DNA from 2 places in the Serratia sp. 121840015-1 genome. Region 2 is predicted to be linked to the other one. Evidence: predicted binding sites of a transcription regulator. Region 2 holds the regulator's gene; the other holds the start of a gene.
What was found. The regulator PurR, encoded in region 2, represses purine synthesis genes. The targets are predictions, from matches to a motif close to CANGCAAACGTTTGCNTG.

Region 1 (9,106 bases), on a different contig from region 2:
CCAGCGACACTTCGCCGGAGAAATTGATGCCTTGCTCGACGATGCACTCGCCATAGGCGTCGGCCGGCAGTTCGGCTTCCTGGCCCGGGCGCAAGCGCCATTGGCCGCGGCCGTCATAGCCGCCGACCCGGCGTTTGACGATCGCCAGCTCGCCCAGCGAAGCGAATACCTGCGGCCATTCGGCGGCGCTCGCCAGCAGCTGCCACGGCGCGGTCGCCAGGCCGAGCTGGTCGAGCAGCTGTTTTTGCGTCAGGCGATCGGCCAGGCGCGGGAAGATGTCGCGGTTGACGAAGGCGCTGTGGGTCGCCAGCTCGCGCGTTAGCGCGGTTTCCGGCCAGCGTTCGATCTCGGCGGTAATGACGCTGTTCTGATACGGCACCGCCTCGGGCTCGGCATCGATGCCGACGGGGTAAACGGCGATGCCCAGCGGTTCGCCGGCCTGGCGCAGCATGCGCCCCAGCTGGCCGTTGCCCAGTACGCAAACTGGCTTCATGCGTCCTCCCGCGGATCGGGGTGGTTCAATACCTCTTCGGTCTGCGCCCGACGCCAGTCCGCCAAACGCTGCGCCAGCGCGGAGTCGTGCAGCGCCAGGATCTGCATCGCCAGCAGCCCGGCGTTGGCGGCGCCGGCTTTGCCGATCGCCAGCGTGCCCACCGGAATGCCGCGCGGCATCTGTACGATGGAGTACAGGCTGTCTACGCCGCTCAGCGCGGCGCTTTGCACCGGCACACCCAGCACCGGCACCAGGGTTTTCGCCGCCAGCATGCCCGGCAGGTGCGCCGCACCGCCGGCGCCGGCGATGATCACGTCAAAGCTGTTGGCGGTAGCCTGCTCGGCGAAGCTGAACAGCTTGTCCGGCGTACGGTGGGCGGAAACGATTTCGACATGGAAGGGGACTTCGAGCTGGGTCAGGACTTCGGCGGCGAACTGCATGGTGGCCCAGTCACTTTTCGATCCCATTACAATTGCGATTTTCGCCCCGGTAGTGGCGGCTGAAGCGGCGTTGGCTCCCATGGGTGTAAGGCTCCTGTGATTTGTCTGGCGTCGGCTGAGGGCCGAATGAGGGCGTAGAGCATACCATGAGCGCACGGCGAGGAAAACGGTTGCGTCGCCGGTTTTCACCGCCGAAAGCGCGAATTTTCACTCGCGCGCCAGTCCGGGGCTCAGAATGGGAATTGGATCAGCTCGACGGCGTCGGCGCTGACTTTGACCATCGATCCTTCGACGTGCCAGGCGCCCAGCACCGCGCGATGGGCTTCGCCGTTGCTCAACGCCAGCCGGTGCACCGCCGGGCGATGGGTATGGCCGTGGATCATCCAGTGCACGTCGTGGCGCAGCATCGTCTGTTCGACTGCCTGCGGGTTGACGTCCATGATGGCTTCCGACTTGTACTGGTTGGATTGCTGGCTGCGGGCGCGCATGTTGGCGGCGATCTTCAGTCGCCAGCGCAGCGGCAGCGCCAGGAACAATTTTTGAATCAGCGGGTTGTGCACTTTACGGCGGAATTGCTGATAGGCCTGATCGTCGGTGCACAGGGTGTCGCCGTGCAGGATCAGGATCCTGCGGCCGTACAGCTCCAGCACTTTCTCTTCCGGCAGCAGCTGCATGCCGCTGGCGCGGGCGAAGCGCTTGCCGAGCAGAAAATCGCGGTTGCCGTGGATGAAGTAGCAGGGCACGCCGGCCTGTTGCAGCGCTTTCAGCGCCGCGGCGATCTCCGCGTGCAGCGGCTCGGGATCGTCGTCGCCGATCCAGGCTTCAAACAGGTCGCCGAGGATGTACAGCGCGTCGGCGTGAACTGCTTCGCGCCGTAAAAAACGCAGAAAACCGGCAGTGATTGCCGGTTCCTGTGCGCACAAGTGCAGATCTGCGATGAACAGCGTACTCATGCAGCCGCGATTACTCGCTGACGGTCACGCTGTTGATCACGACGTCTTCTACCGGTACGTCCTGGTGCATGCCGCTGCGGCCGGTTTTCACGCCTTTGATCTTGTTGACCACGTCCATGCCTTCAACCACTTCAGCAAACACGCAGTAGCCCCAGCCCTGCACGTTTTCGCCGCGGAAGTTCAGGAAGTCGTTGTCAGCCACGTTGATGAAGAACTGTGCGGTGGCGGAGTGTGGATCGTTGGTGCGCGCCATTGCCAGGGTGCCGATGGTGTTTTTCAGACCGTTGTTGGCTTCGTTCTTGATGGTCGCGTTGGTCGCTTTCTGGTTCATGCCCGGCTCGAAACCGCCGCCCTGGATCATGAAGCCGTTGATCACACGGTGGAAGATGGTGTTGTCGTAGAAACCGGCGCGGCAGTAGTTCAGGAAGTTTTCAACGGTAACCGGCGCTTTGTCAGCAAAGGTCTTGATAACGATATCGCCGTGATTGGTGTGGAAAGTAACCATAGTTTTAATCCTAACAAGGTGAAGTGAGACGTCACGTAAAGCGAGTGAACATTCAGACCGCCCTTATAACATATCCGCCCCAGCGAGTCAGCAGCGGCTCAACCGTGCACTGTCTGTGGTAATTGCATTTATGTTATATTATAACAATTGCGCCAGCCGCCGAATTTCGCGCATTTTATTCGCGTGAAATCAGCAAAGCATGGCCTTAACCTTGCAATAGATCAGGCTTCAGGTTTCAATACGCTACCGGGCGGAAAACCTGAAGCCCGGTTATCTTTTTTGTTATCACGCACACCACGGAATCTCCCGATGCTAAAGATTTTTAATACCCTGAGTCGTCAAAAAGAGGAATTCAAACCCATTCATGCCGGGAAAGTGGGCATGTACGTGTGCGGGGTAACCATCTATGACCTGTGTCACATCGGCCACGGTCGTACCTTTGTCGCTTTCGACGTGGTGGCGCGTTACCTGCGCTATCTCGGCTATTCGCTGAACTACGTGCGCAACGTCACCGACGTGGACGACAAAATCATCCGCCGCGCGGCGGAAAATCATGAAACCTGCGACCAGCTGACCGAACGCATGCTGGCGGAAATGCACGCCGACTTCGACGCGCTGCTGATCGACCGCCCGGATCAAGAGCCGCGCGCGACCCAGCACATCGCCGAGATCATCGAGATCACCCAGCGCCTGATCGATCGCGATCACGCCTATGTGGCCAGCAACGGTGACGTGATGTTCTCCATCGACAGCGATCCGCAATACGGGCTGCTGTCGCGCCAGGATCTGGATCAGCTTCAGGCCGGCGCGCGCGTAGAGATCGACGATGTGAAGCGCAACCCGATGGACTTCGTGCTGTGGAAGATGTCCAAGCCGGGCGAGCCAAGCTGGCAGTCGCCGTGGGGGCCGGGCCGTCCGGGCTGGCACATCGAATGCTCCGCCATGAACTGCAAGCAGCTGGGCACCCACTTCGATATCCACGGCGGCGGTTCCGATCTGATGTTCCCGCATCACGAGAACGAGATCGCACAGTCGAGCTGCGCCCACGACGGCCCGTACGTCAATTACTGGATGCACTCCGGCATGGTGATGATCGACAAAGAGAAAATGTCCAAATCGCTGGATAACTTCTTCACCATTCGCGACGTGCTCGGCCATTACGATGCGGAGACGGTGCGTTACTTCCTGATGTCCGGCCACTATCGCAGCCAGCTGAACTACAGCGAAGAGAACCTCAAACAGGCGCGCACCGCGCTGGAGCGCCTCTATACCGCGCTGCGCGGCACCGATGCCGACGCCGCGCCGGCCGGCGGCGAAGCGTTCGAAGCCCGCTTCCGCGAAGCGATGGACGACGACTTCAACACCCCGGAAGCCTACTCGGCGCTGTTCGATCTGGCGCGCGAGGTTAACCGCCTCAAGGGTGAAGACATGGCGGCGGCCAACGGTATGGCGGCGGAACTGCGTAAGCTGGCGAACGTGCTCGGCCTGCTGCAGCAGGAGCCGGAGCAGTTCCTGCAAGGGGGCGCTCAGGTTGACGACGGCGAAGTGGCGGAGATCGAAGCGCTGATCAAACAGCGTAACGAAGCGCGCGCCGCCAAGGACTGGGCGCTGGCGGATGCTGCCCGCGATCGGTTGAACGAGATGAACATCGTGCTGGAAGACGGCCCGCAGGGCACGACCTGGCGCCGCAAGTAATCCGGCCGCAGGGAAAAACAAAAAAGGCGCTGAATTCAGCGCCTTTTTCTATGGCTGCGGGTTAGGGTTTAACCGTGACCTTGCCGCCGTTGAATTCCACCACCTGATCGGCGACGATCTTGCAGCGCTTGCGGGTTTCGACCTTGCCGTCGACTTTCACCTGCCCTTCGGCGATGACTTCTTTGGCGGCGCCGCCGCTTTCACACCAGCCCTGGAACTTTAGCAGATCGCACAGTTCGACGTGGGGATGATTGTCCAGATTGAAAATTTCCATACTGCCTTACTTATTTAGGTTGAACGTCGTGATATTCCTCGCAGGCCTGCAAGGTATTTTGGATCAGTGTAGCAACGGTCATCGGGCCGACGCCACCCGGCACTGGGGTGATGTAGGCGGCGCGCTCGCTGGCGGCGTCGAAATCGACATCGCCCACCACTTTACCGCTTTCCAGACGGTTGATGCCGACGTCCACCACGATGGCGCCCGGTTTGATCCAGTCGCCCGGAATGAAGCCCGGCTTACCGACCGCCACCACCAGCAGATCGGCGTTCTCGACGTGATGACGCAGATTCTTGGTGAAGCGGTGGGTGACGGTGGTGGTGCAGCCGGCCAGCAGCAGCTCCATGCTCATCGGACGGCCGACGATGTTGGAAGCGCCGACCACCACGGCGTTCAGGCCGTAGGTATCGATGTTATAACGCTCCAGCAGGGTGACGATGCCGCGCGGCGTGCACGGGCGCAGTTTAGGCGCGCGTTGGCACAGGCGGCCGACGTTGTACGGGTGGAAGCCGTCGACGTCTTTGTCCGGGTGGATGCGTTCCAGCACCTTGACGTTATCGATGCCGGCCGGCAGCGGCAGCTGCACCAGAATACCGTCGATTTCCTCATCGGCGTTCAGCTGGTCGATCAACGCCAGCAGCTCGGCTTCACTGGTGGCAGCGGGCAGATCGTAGGAGCGGGAAAGGAAGCCGACTTCATCGCAGGCGCGGCGCTTGCTGGCGACGTAAATTTGCGAAGCCGGGTTCTCGCCGACCAGCACAACCGCCAGCCCTGGGGCGCGTTTGCCGGCCGCCAGACGTTGTTTCACTTGCTCAGCCACTTCGTTTCTAACCTGCTGCGCAATCGTTTTACCATCAATAATCTTTGCTGACATCAGTGTGGAAATCCATCAATTAAGAAAAGCGGGGATGCCGCTATTCTGGCAGAAGCTGAGCGCGCTGTCAGGCGCAGAATCACCCTCGTGGCCGTTGCCGACGCCGATTTACGCTTTTTTTATGCCGGCCTCAGGATCCTCTACGTCATTTTTACCTGTATTTGGATACGCTGGGGCTGTTCACAGGGCGAAAGAGGGCAGGATCATGAGAGCGATAACCCGGCTTTACCCGTTGCATCATCAGCCTGACGAGCAACCGACGGAGCCTAAACATGTGGGGGAAACGGTGTTCGATTCTTCACTGCATCCGGCGGACAGCGCGCAACTCACCGCGTTGCATCAGCTCGGCAAGCATGAGGCGGCGCCATCGTGGCGGGCACGCCTGAATGCGCTGTGGCGGAAGTTATGCGCATGAAGGGCTGCGCCTGGGCAGGCTGCACGCTGTTGCTGGTTTGGGCATCGGGGAGCCAGGCTTCTTTAAACAGCGCCCGCCCCGACGCCACACTGGAGGAAAGGGTGGCGGTGACCTGCAACGCGCGGGTGGTTGAGCATGCCGATTGGGGCGACATCGCCGCAGTCGTGCAGTCCGCTCGCCTTTGCCGGTGGAGGGAGGATGGGCGGCGGTGGTCTGAACGCGCGCCGATTTACGTAGGTGTCGGCTTGGTTCAGCATGGCGGCGCCCGGTTGACGGGAACCCTCGCCGCGCGGGCGCTGGCGGAAAAAACGCCATAAAGCACGGCCGCCGCCGTAACGTCATGAAAAGGCATTGACTCGCTAACCTCTGACCGTATAATCCCAACCCGCAGCCGCAGGTTGCCGCATCTCAATGCGCCCTTAGCTCAGTTGGATAGAGCAACGGCCTTCTAAGCCGTAGGTCATAGGTTCGAATCCTATAGGGCGTGCCATTACTCCCTTGATTTTCTTCCCCCTACTCGTTCCCTTGAAAACTCGACTGCGTAACCCGTACTCCCGTTGGCTCGCCGCTGAGCGTCGTGCTATGTTCATGCGCTAACTTTCAGTCAGTGGCAGAGTGAAAAATGCAAAGCTTATTCGTATACGGCACCCTGGGGCCGGGCAGACCCAACGCGCACATCATGGAAGCCATCGGCGGCAGCTGGGAAGAAGGCAGCGTTGGCGGATCGCTGCTTAACGAAGGCTGGGGCGCCGAGATGGGCTACCCAGGCATCGTGTTGGATAACAGCGGCAATCGGGTGAAAGGTTTTCTGTTCCGTTCAGCGAATCTCGTCAACCACTGGCCGACTCTCGATGCGTTCGAAGGCGAGGGGTATGAACGGGTAGCGGTCAGCGTCACCACCGCTGACGGCGAAACCGTCGATTCGTTTATCTACATGTTGAAGAAATGATACGAGCCGCCTCGCCGAATGAGTGCGAGGCGCTCGACCCGCCGGCAATTGAACTTTCGTTTATTTTGCCGCGCTACAATAGGCGAAAATTTCCCCATGGAGCCTATCGTGCGCAAATCCAGATTCCTGCTTGTGACCTTGCTGTGCCTGTGCGCCGCCGCCGTGCTGTACGTGATGGCTTACCGGGCGCTGGGGCATTACCTCAGCGACGGCGAGAAGGCCTACCCGGATATCAGCGTTGAAATCCGCTGAGAGTCGTGCGGCGCCGTGGTGACTGTGCCGACTTTTTCGTACTGATTTACCCGCCATTTACCCGCCGTCGGCAATGATGACGCTGCGTCTCCACACTGTGTGGTTCTCTTGGGCGGAATGCGGTTATGTCACTGCAACAGGTTTCGAATGTCTCTTTGAGCAACAACGGCTTAAAGGGCATCAGTTACAAACATTACGCGTTGGCGATCGTGGCGTTTTCGGCGATCGTGCGGTTTATTTCCTTAACGGATCGGTACTTTTGGTGTGATGAAGCCTCCAGCGTGCTGACCAGCCGCTATGATGTGGGCGCTTTGCTGTACCACGCTTCCTTCGACGTTCACCCGCCGCTTTATTATCTGTTGCTGCATGCCTGGATGGTACTGTTTGGCGACGGCATCATGGCCGCCCGTTTGCTGAGCCTGGTGTTCGGCGTGGCGACGGTAGCGCTGGCGATGCGCTTTACCCGTTGGTTGGCCAGCGAGCGGGCGGCGCTGATAGCGGGATGGCTGATGGCAATCATGCCGATGGCGGTGCGTTACAGCCAGGAGGCGCGCATGTACGCGCTGATGGGGATGCTGGCGATCGCCGCCGCCATGGTGCTGGCTAAGTGGCTGAAAACGCCGGATAACCGCCGCTATCTGGCGCTGTATGCGTTGTTGATGACGCTGAGCTTTTATACCCATTACTTCACCATTTTCACGCTGATCGCCCACTGGCTGGTGGTGTTGGCGCTGTCATGCCGCCGAGAAGGCGTACGTTACATCAAGCAGCCGGCGTGGTGGCTGGCCAATGTGGCGATTGGGGTGGCCTACATTCCCTGGCTGCTGGTGCTGTTCAATCTGCTGGCGCATATCGCCGAACTGCGGGTCGGCGGCGACGTCGGTTGGATCCCTCAGGTTTCCTGGGGCGATCTGCCGGCAATGTATTGGCGTTTTCTCACCGGCCATGACGGCAGCAACTATCCCACGGCGATTCTCTGGCTGCTGCCGGCGATGTTTATCGCGTTGTGCGCGCTGCTGCTGAAACGGCGCGTGATGCCAAGGACATTCTCGCTGTTGCTGCTTGGTGGCATTCTGATCCCGGTGACGCTGGTATTCGCCATTTCCTGGCGCACGCCGCTGTTTGTCGATCGCTACCTCTATTCCGCCGCGCTCGGCATTCCGCTGGTGTTGGGCGTGCTGATCGCCGGAACGAAAAGCCGGGTGCGCGGGATCTCTTTGCTGTTGTTCTTCAGCCTGCTGTTCGGCTGCGGCGTGCGTAACGACTACCCGGTCGAGAAAGATGAGTTCAAGGTGATGGTGCACTATATCAACAGCCACTATCAGCCTAACGATGCGGTAGTGGTCAGCAACATGTTCAACTACCTGAGCTACGTGTATTACAACAAGAAGGGCTATCGCGCCCTGCTGTATACCCCGGCCAGGCCCAACGGCATTTCGGGCAAGCCCAATGCCTATGGCTTCGGCACTTTTTTCCACGATCGGGCGGCGCAGACCTATGTCGATAAGCTCAGCGTTTTATCGAAAGGCCATCGCCGGGTCTGGCTGGTCAGCGGCGGGGATTTCAATCAGGACTTCGGCCATTCGCCGCCGGGGTGGGTCAATACCGGCACCTTCAAGAGCGGCGGTTTCGAGTCGCGCCTGTTCGTGGTGCGCGACCTCAGATAGCCGGATAAATGCCCAATGTCTCGGAAGCCCCCACACGCCGATAGTTTTTCGCCGCTACCGGAGTGTGGGAGGCGCTTAGAGGCCGACAATCCGGGCGGGAATGCCCACTGCCGTGGCCGATGGCGGAATGTCCTTGAGCACAACGGCGCCGGCGGCAACACAGCAACTGTCGCCGATCCGCACATTACCCAATATTTTGGCTCCGGCGCCGATAACGGCGCCATTACCCACCTTGGGATGGCGATCGCCGCCGGCTTTTCCTGTTCCTCCCAGCGTCACCGAATGCAGCAGGGAGACGTTGTCGCCCACCGTCGCCGTTTCACCGATGACAATCGCGTGAGCATGGTCGAGCATGATGCCTTTGCCCAGCTTGGCGGCCGGATGGATATCGATACAGAAGAGTTCTGATACCCGGCTTTGGATGTGATAGGCCATTTCACGGTGCTGGTGCTGATACAGCGCATGTGAGACACGATAGGCTTGCAATGCGATGAATCCCTTGAAGAAAAAAAATATCTGTATCGTACTGTGGCAGGCGGGATCGCGTTCGTAAACCGCGCGCATGTCCGCCAATGCGGCGTCGACA
Region 2 (9,106 bases):
CGCCATTTTCAAAGCGGTGCGCAAAGGGCTCAAGGATCGCGGTTGTAACCGGGCCATTATCGTGGCACACAACGCCAACTTCGATCACAGCTTCCTGATGGCCGCGGCCGAGCGCGCCGGCCTGAAGCGCAACCCGTTCCATCCGTTCGCCACCTTCGACACCGCCGCGCTGAGCGGCCTGGTGCTGGGCCAAACGGTGCTGGCGAAAGCCTGCATCGCCGCCGGCATGCCGTTCGACAGCAGCCAGGCGCACTCCGCCCTGTACGACACCGAACAAACCGCCCTGCTGTTTTGCGAGCTGGTTAACCGCTGGAAACGTCTCGGCGGCTGGCCGCTGCCCGCCGGCGACCTCGCCGAATAAGCCCAATAAAAAAGGCGGCCCAGTTTGCACTGGCGCCGCCCATTGCGCGATAACCGCAAGCCTGTCGATTAAGACTGTTGGTCTTCCTGCGCTTTATACTTTTCCGCAGTTTCTTTGATCAGCTGCTGCAGTTCGCCGCGCTGATACATCTCGATGATGATATCGCAACCACCGACCAGCTCACCGTCTACCCACAGCTGCGGGAACGTCGGCCAGTTGGCGTATTTTGGCAGCTCAGCGCGGATGTCCGGGTTTTGCAGAATATCCACGTAGGCGAAACGCTCGCCGCAGGCGGACAGCGCTTGCACAGCCTGTGCGGAGAAGCCGCAGCTCGGCAGCTTAGGCGAACCTTTCATGTACAGCAGAATCGGGTTTTCAGCGATCTGGTGCTGAATTTTTTCAAGTGTCGTCGTCATTTATTGCTTCCTCAAGCCACATTTCATGGCTACAACATGCATCACGCGGGCTATTGTAGCGGCTGGAACAGTCGCAAGAAAACGCCATCTTTTGCAAGGATATTCGCCCGCCGCCGATCGCGTTTCACCGGCCACGTCATTCCGGTCAAAACATACGTCGAGAATAACATTTTTAATCCGAGCATTTCACTAATATATTGCGTCGCGATGACGGCGAGGATTAATTATATCCCCACCGCCAACTGGCGCTTTTTCATACATCAACAGGCTGATTTTGAACCAAAAAAAATGTCATTAACGTTTTCTCACAATATGGATTATTATTTATGAGTTCTTCGCTGTTTTATATGGCGAAATTCGGGAATACTGTAACTCTTTCGATATCCGTTTCGGGGCCAAGGTTGGTGACGTCGACATGCGTTTAATTCTTACGCTCTTTGCGCTGCTGTTTACGCAGCTCTTCTTCAATTTGGCGCACGCTGCGCCACAGGCGCGTGTCGCCGCCGAGCAGCGTAAAAGCCATGCCAATGAAGCGCGGCCCGATGACCGCAGAAAAAAGAAAGCGGACAAAGCCGCCAAAAAAGCCAAAGTGACGGCCCCCGAGAAAAAAACCAAGACCGCCAAGGCAAAAAGCGAGAAAAGCGCGAAAAAGATCGTCAGCGCCAAACCCAAGGCCAAAGCGCAGAAAACCGCCAAGATTAAAGTCACCCCGCCGAAAAAAGGCTATAAAAAAGGCTATGGTCGCCACCGCGAAGCCGGTATGGCCACCGCCAAACTGGCGCGTGAAGAAAAGCCGTTGAAACTCAGCCCCGCGCACAAAAAACGCTACCAGCACGCCAAGCAGACCGCGATGGCCAAGCTGATGGGACAGATGGGCAAACCTTACCGCTGGGGCGGCAGCTCGCCGCGCACCGGCTTCGATTGCAGCGGCCTTATCTATTACGCCTATAAAGACGTAGTGAAAATCAAGATGCCGCGCACAGCCAACGAGATGTATCACCTGCGCGATGCGGCGCCGATCAAGAAGAGCGAACTGGAAAGCGGCGATCTGGTGTTCTTCCGCATCAACAACCGCGGCGTGGCGGACCATGTCGGCGTCTACCTCGGCAACGGCAAGTTCATCCAGTCGCCGCGCACCGGTGAAGAGATCCGCATCAGTCAGCTCGACAACGACTATTGGCAGAACCACTACATCGGCGCACGCCGCGTAGTGACGCCGAAAACCATTCGTTAATGCCCTGTTCTGCGCGGTTGCGGCCCCGGTCGCAACCGCCTGCTCAAGCTATCGCCCATCGCACTTCCCCACGCGCATTTCTCGCTTTTCCTCCTGTTTTTTATGATGAAAATTGTTAAGATTGAATGACCACAATAAAAAACGGCCCATACGGCTCTCGCCCCGGCGGGAAGCGAATGGCGCTGTAAAGGAGGAAGCAATGTCGTTTGAATTACCTGCATTACCGTATGAGAAAAACGCGCTCGAGCCGCACATCTCCGCCGAGACCCTGGAATACCACTACGGCAAACACCACAACACCTACGTGGTTAACCTGAACAACCTGGTGAAAGGCAGCGAGTTCGAAGGCAAATCGCTCGAAGAGATCATCAAGACCTCTAACGGCGGCGTCTTCAACAACGCCGCGCAGGTGTGGAACCACACCTTCTACTGGCACTGCCTGTCGCCACAGGGCGGCGGTGAACCGCAGGGCGAACTGGCGGCGGCAATCGTCAAATCCTTCGGCTCTTTCGCTGCGTTCAAAGAGCAGTTCACCGATGCCGCAGTGAAAAACTTCGGTGCAGGCTGGACCTGGCTGGTAAAAAAGCCGGACGGCGCGCTGGCGATCGTCAACACCTCCAACGCGGCCACCCCGCTGACCGGTGAAGACAAACCACTGCTGACCGTCGACGTGTGGGAACACGCGTATTACATCGATTACCGCAATGCGCGTCCAAAATACCTGGAAAACTTCTGGGCGTTGGTCAACTGGACCTTCGCAGCGGAAAACCTGGCGTAAGCGCAGGTTCTGAGGTGATAAGGCGCAGCCAGGCTGCGCCTTTTTTATAACCGGGGGTAAATCAGTTCAACGCGGCAACGAAGCTGAAAGCGATAATGACCGCCAATGCGCAGACGGTGGTGAACAGCGACATCTTCAATTCGGTATCCATGACAACTCCTTTAAAATGGGCTTTCCTAAGGATAAAAGGCGCACAATTAGTACGTCAAATCATTTTCCCACAGTTCGCCGATAAAATCTTGTTATCATTTCCCGGTTTATAATCTCGATTACCTCTTCCACTTTTGTTCAATATGCGACAAAATTCGCAGTTCACAACTGCGTACCGGCATCCATGCCCCTCCTGATTAAGCGCTGAAGACTTCAACACACTAAAAACTCAGTTTTCGCTTCTCTGGAGAAGGATCTACGTAGGCAAACGATTAACATCACACTTACATGCTGTAAACATGTGAGTTCAGGAGTCATTCCTTACATGGCAACGATTAAAGATGTGGCCAAACGCGCGGGCGTTTCCACCACCACCGTTTCGCACGTCATCAATAAGACTCGTTTCGTCGCCGAAGAGACCAAAGCGGCCGTGTGGGCCGCCATCAAAGAGCTGCACTACTCGCCGAGCGCCGTGGCGCGCAGCCTGAAAGTCAATCACACCAAGTCGATCGGCCTGCTGGCCACCTCGAGCGAAGCGCCCTACTTTGCCGAAGTGATCGAGGCGGTGGAAAACAGCTGCTACAGCAAAGGCTACACCCTGATCCTGTGCAACTCGCACAACAATCTCGACAAGCAGCGCGCCTACCTGGCGATGCTGGCGCAAAAGCGCGTCGACGGCCTGCTGGTCATGTGCTCCGAGTACCCGGATCAGTTGCTGGGCATGCTGGAAGACTACCGTAACATCCCGATGGTGGTGATGGACTGGGGCGCCGCGCGCGGCGACTTCACCGACACCATCATCGATAACGCATTCGAAGGCGGCTATCTGGCCGGCCGTTACCTGATCGAACGCGGTCACCGCGAGATCGGCGCCATTCCGGGCCAGCTGTCGCGCAACACCGGCGGCGGCCGTCACCAGGGCTTTATGAAGGCGCTGCAGGAAGCGCATATCGACATTCGCGAAGAGTGGATCGTCCAGGGCGACTTCGAGCCGGAGTCCGGCTACAAGGCGATGCACCAAATTCTGTCGCAAAAACAGCGGCCGACCGCGGTATTCTGCGGCGGTGATATCATGGCGATGGGTGCCATTTGCGCCGCCGACGAGCTGGGCCTGCGGGTGCCGCAGGATATTTCCGTGATCGGCTACGACAACGTGCGCAACGCCCGCTACTTCACCCCGGCGCTGACCACCATTCACCAGCCGAAAGAGCGCCTGGGCGAAATGGCCTTCACCATGCTGCTGGATCGCATCATCAGCAAGCGCGAAGAGTCGCAGGTGATCGAAGTGCATCCGAAGCTGATCGAACGCCGCTCGGTCGCCGACGGGCCGTTCATCGACTACCGCCGCTAATCCCCCGCGCCGGAAGCCTGCGCGGCTTCCGGCTTCGCCTCGCTCAGCCACTCCTGATTCAGCGTCTCCCCATCGCCCAGATACGCCAGCAGCCAGCTCATCGCCGGTGACGGTTTATCCTGCTGCCAGGTCAGGCAGCACGGGCTGGCGGGAAACGGCTGCTGCAGCTGCAACGCCTTCAACTCACCGCGCTGCACCCGCGGCAGCGCCAGATGCGCCGGCATCATACCGACGCACAACCCGGCGCACAGACAGTCGAGCGCCGAGGTCCAGTCCGGCACCACCAGCCGCCGCTGGTTATCCAGCGTCCAGGTGACGCGCTTGGGCAGATTGCGCGAAGTGTCTTCCAGACAAAGCGCAGGGTACGGCCTAAGCCGATCGTCATTCAGCGGCCCTGCCAGTTGCGCGAGCGGGTGCTGTGGGCTGACCACGCACAGCCAGTTCATATACCCCATGTCGCGAAAGGCGAAGCCGCCGCCGACCGGCACCGCGCGGGTGGCACCGATCGCCATGTCCGCTCTGCCGTCCACTAACGCATCCCACACGCCGTTAAACACCTCGGGTTGCAACATCAGTTCGACATCGGGGAAATGCCGGTAAAAATCCAGCACCAGCTGGCGGCTGCGCTGCGGTTTGACGATGATGTCCACGGCGATATTCAGCTGGCCGCGCCACCCGTTGGCCACCTGCTGACAGTGGCGGCGGGTGTCGAGCATTTTTTTGATAACAACTCGCGCATCCTTGATAAACAGCGCACCGGCCGGCGTCAACTCCACATCGCGGTGACGCCGCTCAAACAGCGGCACCGCCAGCCATTGTTCCAGCTGCCGTACCGTGTAGCTCACCGCCGACGGCACCCGGTGCAGCTCCTGCGCCGCCGCGCTGAAACTGCCGGTACGCGCCACCGCGTCGACCACTTCAAGAGAATATTCAGACCACATCGCTTTGCCTTCAATTTTTTTAACAGCACTTTGCAAATATTACCGTTTCACAAGCAGAGATCCAGCCGGATACACTGGCCGGCGCTAAAAACCTGCGACACTAAAATATTAACGAGAAATACCATGCGAAATTCCTTTGGTTTTATGTTCTATCTCGCCGGCCTGAGCATGCTGGGTTATCTGGCGACCGATATGTACCTGCCCGCCTTTGGCGCCATGCGGGAGGAACTGCAAATTTCCGCCGGCGCGGTCAGCGCCAGCCTGAGCATCTTCCTGGCCGGCTTCGCCTTCGCGCAGCTGCTGTGGGGGCCGCTCTCCGACCGCCTGGGCCGCAAACCGGTATTATTGATCGGCCTGACGCTGTTCGCCCTCGGCTGCCTGGGCATGCTGTGGGTGGAGAACGCCGTGCAGCTCTGGATCCTGCGCTTTATTCAGGCCGTCGGCGTCTGTTCCGCCGCCGCCATCTGGCAAGCGCTGGTGGTCGACCGCTATCGCGAAGGCCAGGCTAATCGCGTATTCGCCACCATCATGCCGCTGGTCGCGCTTTCGCCGGCGCTGGCGCCGCTGCTGGGCGCCTGGCTGCTGAACCACGCCAGCTGGCGTGCGATCTTCGCCGTGCTGCTGGCCATCACCGCCCTGCTGCTGCTGCCGACGCTGTTGCTCAAAGATCGCGCCAAAACGCAACCCACCGCCGATGCGCCAAAAAACGGCGTCAGCTTCTGGCAACTGTTGAAATCCCCGGTGTTCAGCGGCAACGTCGCCATGTACGCCGCCTGCTCGGCCGGCTTCTTTGCCTGGCTGACCGGCTCGCCGTTCATCCTCGGTGATATGGGCTACGGCCCGAGCGACATCGGTCTGAGCTATGTGCCGCAAACGCTGGCTTTTCTGCTGGGGGGCTATGGCTGTCGCGCCGCGCTCAAGCGCATCAATGGCAAAACCCTGCTGCCGTGGCTGCTGGTAGCTTATGGTGTCAGCATGGTGGCGCTGTATCTGGTGGCGACCCTGACCGCACCGACGCTCACCACGCTGCTGATCCCGTTCTGCGTGATGGCGCTGGTCAACGGCGCCGGCTATCCGATCATGGTGGCGAATGCGCTGATGCCGTTCCCGGAAAGCAGTGGCAAGGCCGCCGCGCTGCAAAATACGCTGCAGCTGGGGCTGTGTTTTGTGGCGAGCATGCTGGTGTCGGCGTTCATTGCCCAGCCGCTGTTGGCGACGGTGACGGTAATGGTATCGACGGTGATCCTGGCCGCGCTGGGGTATTTCCTGCAGCGGGGAAAAGCCGTTGACGCGCAGCAAAAGGCGCAGCGGGAACATGCTAACTCAGCGTCATAATTACCAAGTTTAATAATCACTTAAAGAATATGCGTGCCGAGTGCGATTTACAGTTGAGTCAACGCCTCGGCACGCCTATACTCAAAAACAACCTTGTAAAGTAACACCTTATAATCTCTATATCTCAATTAGCACTTGTGTACGCGCTTTGCGTCACACTCTTTTTTAAGGATGCGTTTATCCCGCGCCGTTCGCGCCGGGTCGTTTCTTTAAATTTCCTCTGTTCATAGTCGGATATCAGACGCCGCGGGCCTATTTTCCGCCGGTAAACGTATGCACCCGCAGAAATTGTCTAAGCTGTTTCCTAACGGGTCATCAGTCAGAAGAAGGTGATGGAGAAGCTATGAGTTCATCGTGTATAGAAGATCTGAGCATCCAGGACAATCAGTGGTACCGTATCGCGCACGAAATGCTCGGTCTGGCCGGCATTGAAATCAACGGATCGCGCCCTTTCGATATTCAGGTTAAAAACCCCGATTTCTTTAAACGCGTCCTGCAGCAAGGGTCGCTGGGCCTGGGCGAAAGCTACATGGACGGTTGGTGGGAGTGCGAACGGCTGGATATGTTCTTCCAGCGCGTGGTCAGCGCCGGGCTGGAGAAGAAACTCCCCCACCACCTGAAAGATACCCTGCGTATCGCCGCCGCGCGCCTGACCAACCTGCAATCGAAAAAGCGCGCCTGGATCGTCGGCAAAGAACATTACGATCTCGGCAACGATCTGTTTACCCTGATGCTCGATCCTTACATGCAATATTCCTGCGGCTACTGGAAAGACGCTACTACGCTGGAGGAAGCGCAGGAAGCGAAGCTGCGGATGATCTGCGAAAAACTGCAGCTGCAACCGGGCATGCGTTTGCTGGACATCGGCTGCGGCTGGGGCGGTCTTTCCGCCTATGCGGCGAAGCATTACGGCGTGTCAGTGGTCGGCGTAACCATTTCTGCCGAACAGCAGAAGCTGGCTCAGGCGCGCTGCGCCGGGCTGGATGTGCAGATCCTGCTGCAGGATTACCGCGATCTGCATCAGCAGTTCGATCGCATTGTCTCGGTCGGCATGTTCGAGCACGTCGGGCCGAAAAACTACCGCACCTATTTCAACGTGGTAGAACGCAATCTGGCGCCGCACGGCCTGTTCCTGCTGCACACCATCGGCTCCAACAAGACCGATATGAACGTCGATCCGTGGATCAACAAGTACATTTTCCCGAACGGCTGCCTGCCTTCAGTGAGCCATATTGCCGAAGCCAGCGAGGGCCATTTCGTGATGGAAGACTGGCACAACATCGGCGCCGACTACGACCGCACGCTGATGGCCTGGTTCGAGCGCTTCAAACAGGCGTGGCCGCAGCTTGCCCCGCGCTATTCCGAACGCTTCGAGCGGATGTTCAGCTACTACCTGAACGCCTGCGCCGGCGCGTTCCGGGCGCGCGATCTGCAGCTGTGGCAGGTGGTGTTCAGCCCGAAAGGCGTTGAAGGCGGCATTCGCGTCGCGCGCTGAACGTTTCCCCAATAAAAAAGCCCCGGTAACATCATCGCCGGGGCTTTTTTTTGCTCTTTCGGATGCTGCGGGTTAACCGCAATAAACGCGAATGATTTTATCGTTGCTATCGCCAAGGAAGTTCAGGCGGCGCAGGTTGAAATCCATGGTAACGGCAGAGTTGTACGGAATGGCGCGCACCTTGGCGTCGATCCGCACGCCTTCCAGCGAGGTCATCGGCTTACCGACGAAGTTTTGATACTGCGAAGCGCCGCAGGTATCGTCCGCATCGGCCATTTGCGCGCCGGCGCCCTGCTCAGGTGAGCTGCTGCAGGCGCTCAGCGCCAGCAACGCGGTTAACAACAACGTTTTCCCATAAAACTTCACGCGTTTCTCCTCTCTGCTTATGATTCGATGCCGGCGGCAACGCCAGAATCGCTGTCAGTCTTTGTGCGCCGGCGCCATCGCCGCCGCCAGCGTCGCTTCCCGGTTGGCCAGCACGCGCTCGACGGTATCCACCACCGCCTGCGTTTGCGGATCGATTTCGATGTTCACCTTATCGCCCAGGCGTTTCTTACCCAGCGTGGTGCGATCCAGCGTTTCCGGGATCAGGTGCACACAGAAACGATTATTCACCACTTCGCCGATGGTCAGGCTAATGCCGTCGATGCCGATGAAACCTTTGTGCAGCACATATTTCATCAATTCCGCATTCGGCATGCGCAGCCATACCTGGCGGTTATTTTCTGACGTATAAATCTTGGCCACTTCCGCCGTGCAGATAATATGGCCGGACATCAAATGACCGCCAATTTCGTCATTGAACTTCGCCGCGCGCTCGATATTGACGATGTCGCCCAGCGCCAGATCGCCGAGGTTGGTCAGGCGCAGCGTTTCCTTGATCAAATCGAAGCTGACGCGGTTGCCTTCCACCTCGGTCACGGTCAGGCAGCAGCCGTTATGGGCCACCGACGCGCCCAGCTCCAGCCCCGGCAACAGCTCGGCAGGCATCTCGATCACGTGGGTGCGGAAATTGGGTTTCTCATCAATGGCGACCAGCGGCGCG

Region 1: the regulator PurR is predicted to act here: its motif matches at 1,093-1,110, upstream of purE (5-(carboxyamino)imidazole ribonucleotide mutase).

Annotation. Positions count from the first base shown of each region.
Region 1 covers NZ_JBSEYF010000003.1:271,114-280,219, forward strand. The annotation lists gene purK (5-(carboxyamino)imidazole ribonucleotide synthase) at 1-493, opposite strand, end outside; gene purE (5-(carboxyamino)imidazole ribonucleotide mutase) at 490-1,014, opposite strand; gene ACUXAC_RS17575 (UDP-2,3-diacylglucosamine diphosphatase) at 1,164-1,886, opposite strand; gene ppiB (peptidylprolyl isomerase B) at 1,897-2,391, opposite strand; gene cysS (cysteine--tRNA ligase) at 2,701-4,086, shown strand; gene ybcJ (ribosome-associated protein YbcJ) at 4,148-4,360, opposite strand; gene folD (bifunctional methylenetetrahydrofolate dehydrogenase/methenyltetrahydrofolate cyclohydrolase FolD) at 4,371-5,237, opposite strand; gene ACUXAC_RS17600 (hypothetical protein) at 5,443-5,652, shown strand; gene ACUXAC_RS17605 (hypothetical protein) at 5,643-5,969, shown strand; tRNA gene ACUXAC_RS17610 (tRNA-Arg) at 6,066-6,142, shown strand; gene ACUXAC_RS17615 (gamma-glutamylcyclotransferase family protein) at 6,275-6,601, shown strand; gene ACUXAC_RS17620 (hypothetical protein) at 6,710-6,853, shown strand; gene ACUXAC_RS17625 (glycosyltransferase family 39 protein) at 6,979-8,520, shown strand; gene cysE (serine O-acetyltransferase) at 8,596-9,106, opposite strand, start outside.
Region 2 covers NZ_JBSEYF010000001.1:1,749,887-1,758,992, forward strand. The annotation lists gene rnt (ribonuclease T) at 1-361, shown strand, start outside; gene ACUXAC_RS08425 (Grx4 family monothiol glutaredoxin) at 430-777, opposite strand; gene ACUXAC_RS08430 (C40 family peptidase) at 1,193-2,011, shown strand; gene sodB (superoxide dismutase [Fe]) at 2,211-2,789, shown strand; gene cydH (cytochrome bd-I oxidase subunit CydH) at 2,851-2,940, opposite strand; gene purR (HTH-type transcriptional repressor PurR) at 3,265-4,290, shown strand; gene punR (DNA-binding transcriptional activator PunR) at 4,287-5,231, opposite strand; gene punC (purine nucleoside transporter PunC) at 5,355-6,566, shown strand; gene cfa (cyclopropane fatty acyl phospholipid synthase) at 6,910-8,061, shown strand; gene ACUXAC_RS08465 (I78 family peptidase inhibitor) at 8,134-8,427, opposite strand; gene ACUXAC_RS08470 (riboflavin synthase subunit alpha) at 8,482-9,106, opposite strand, start outside.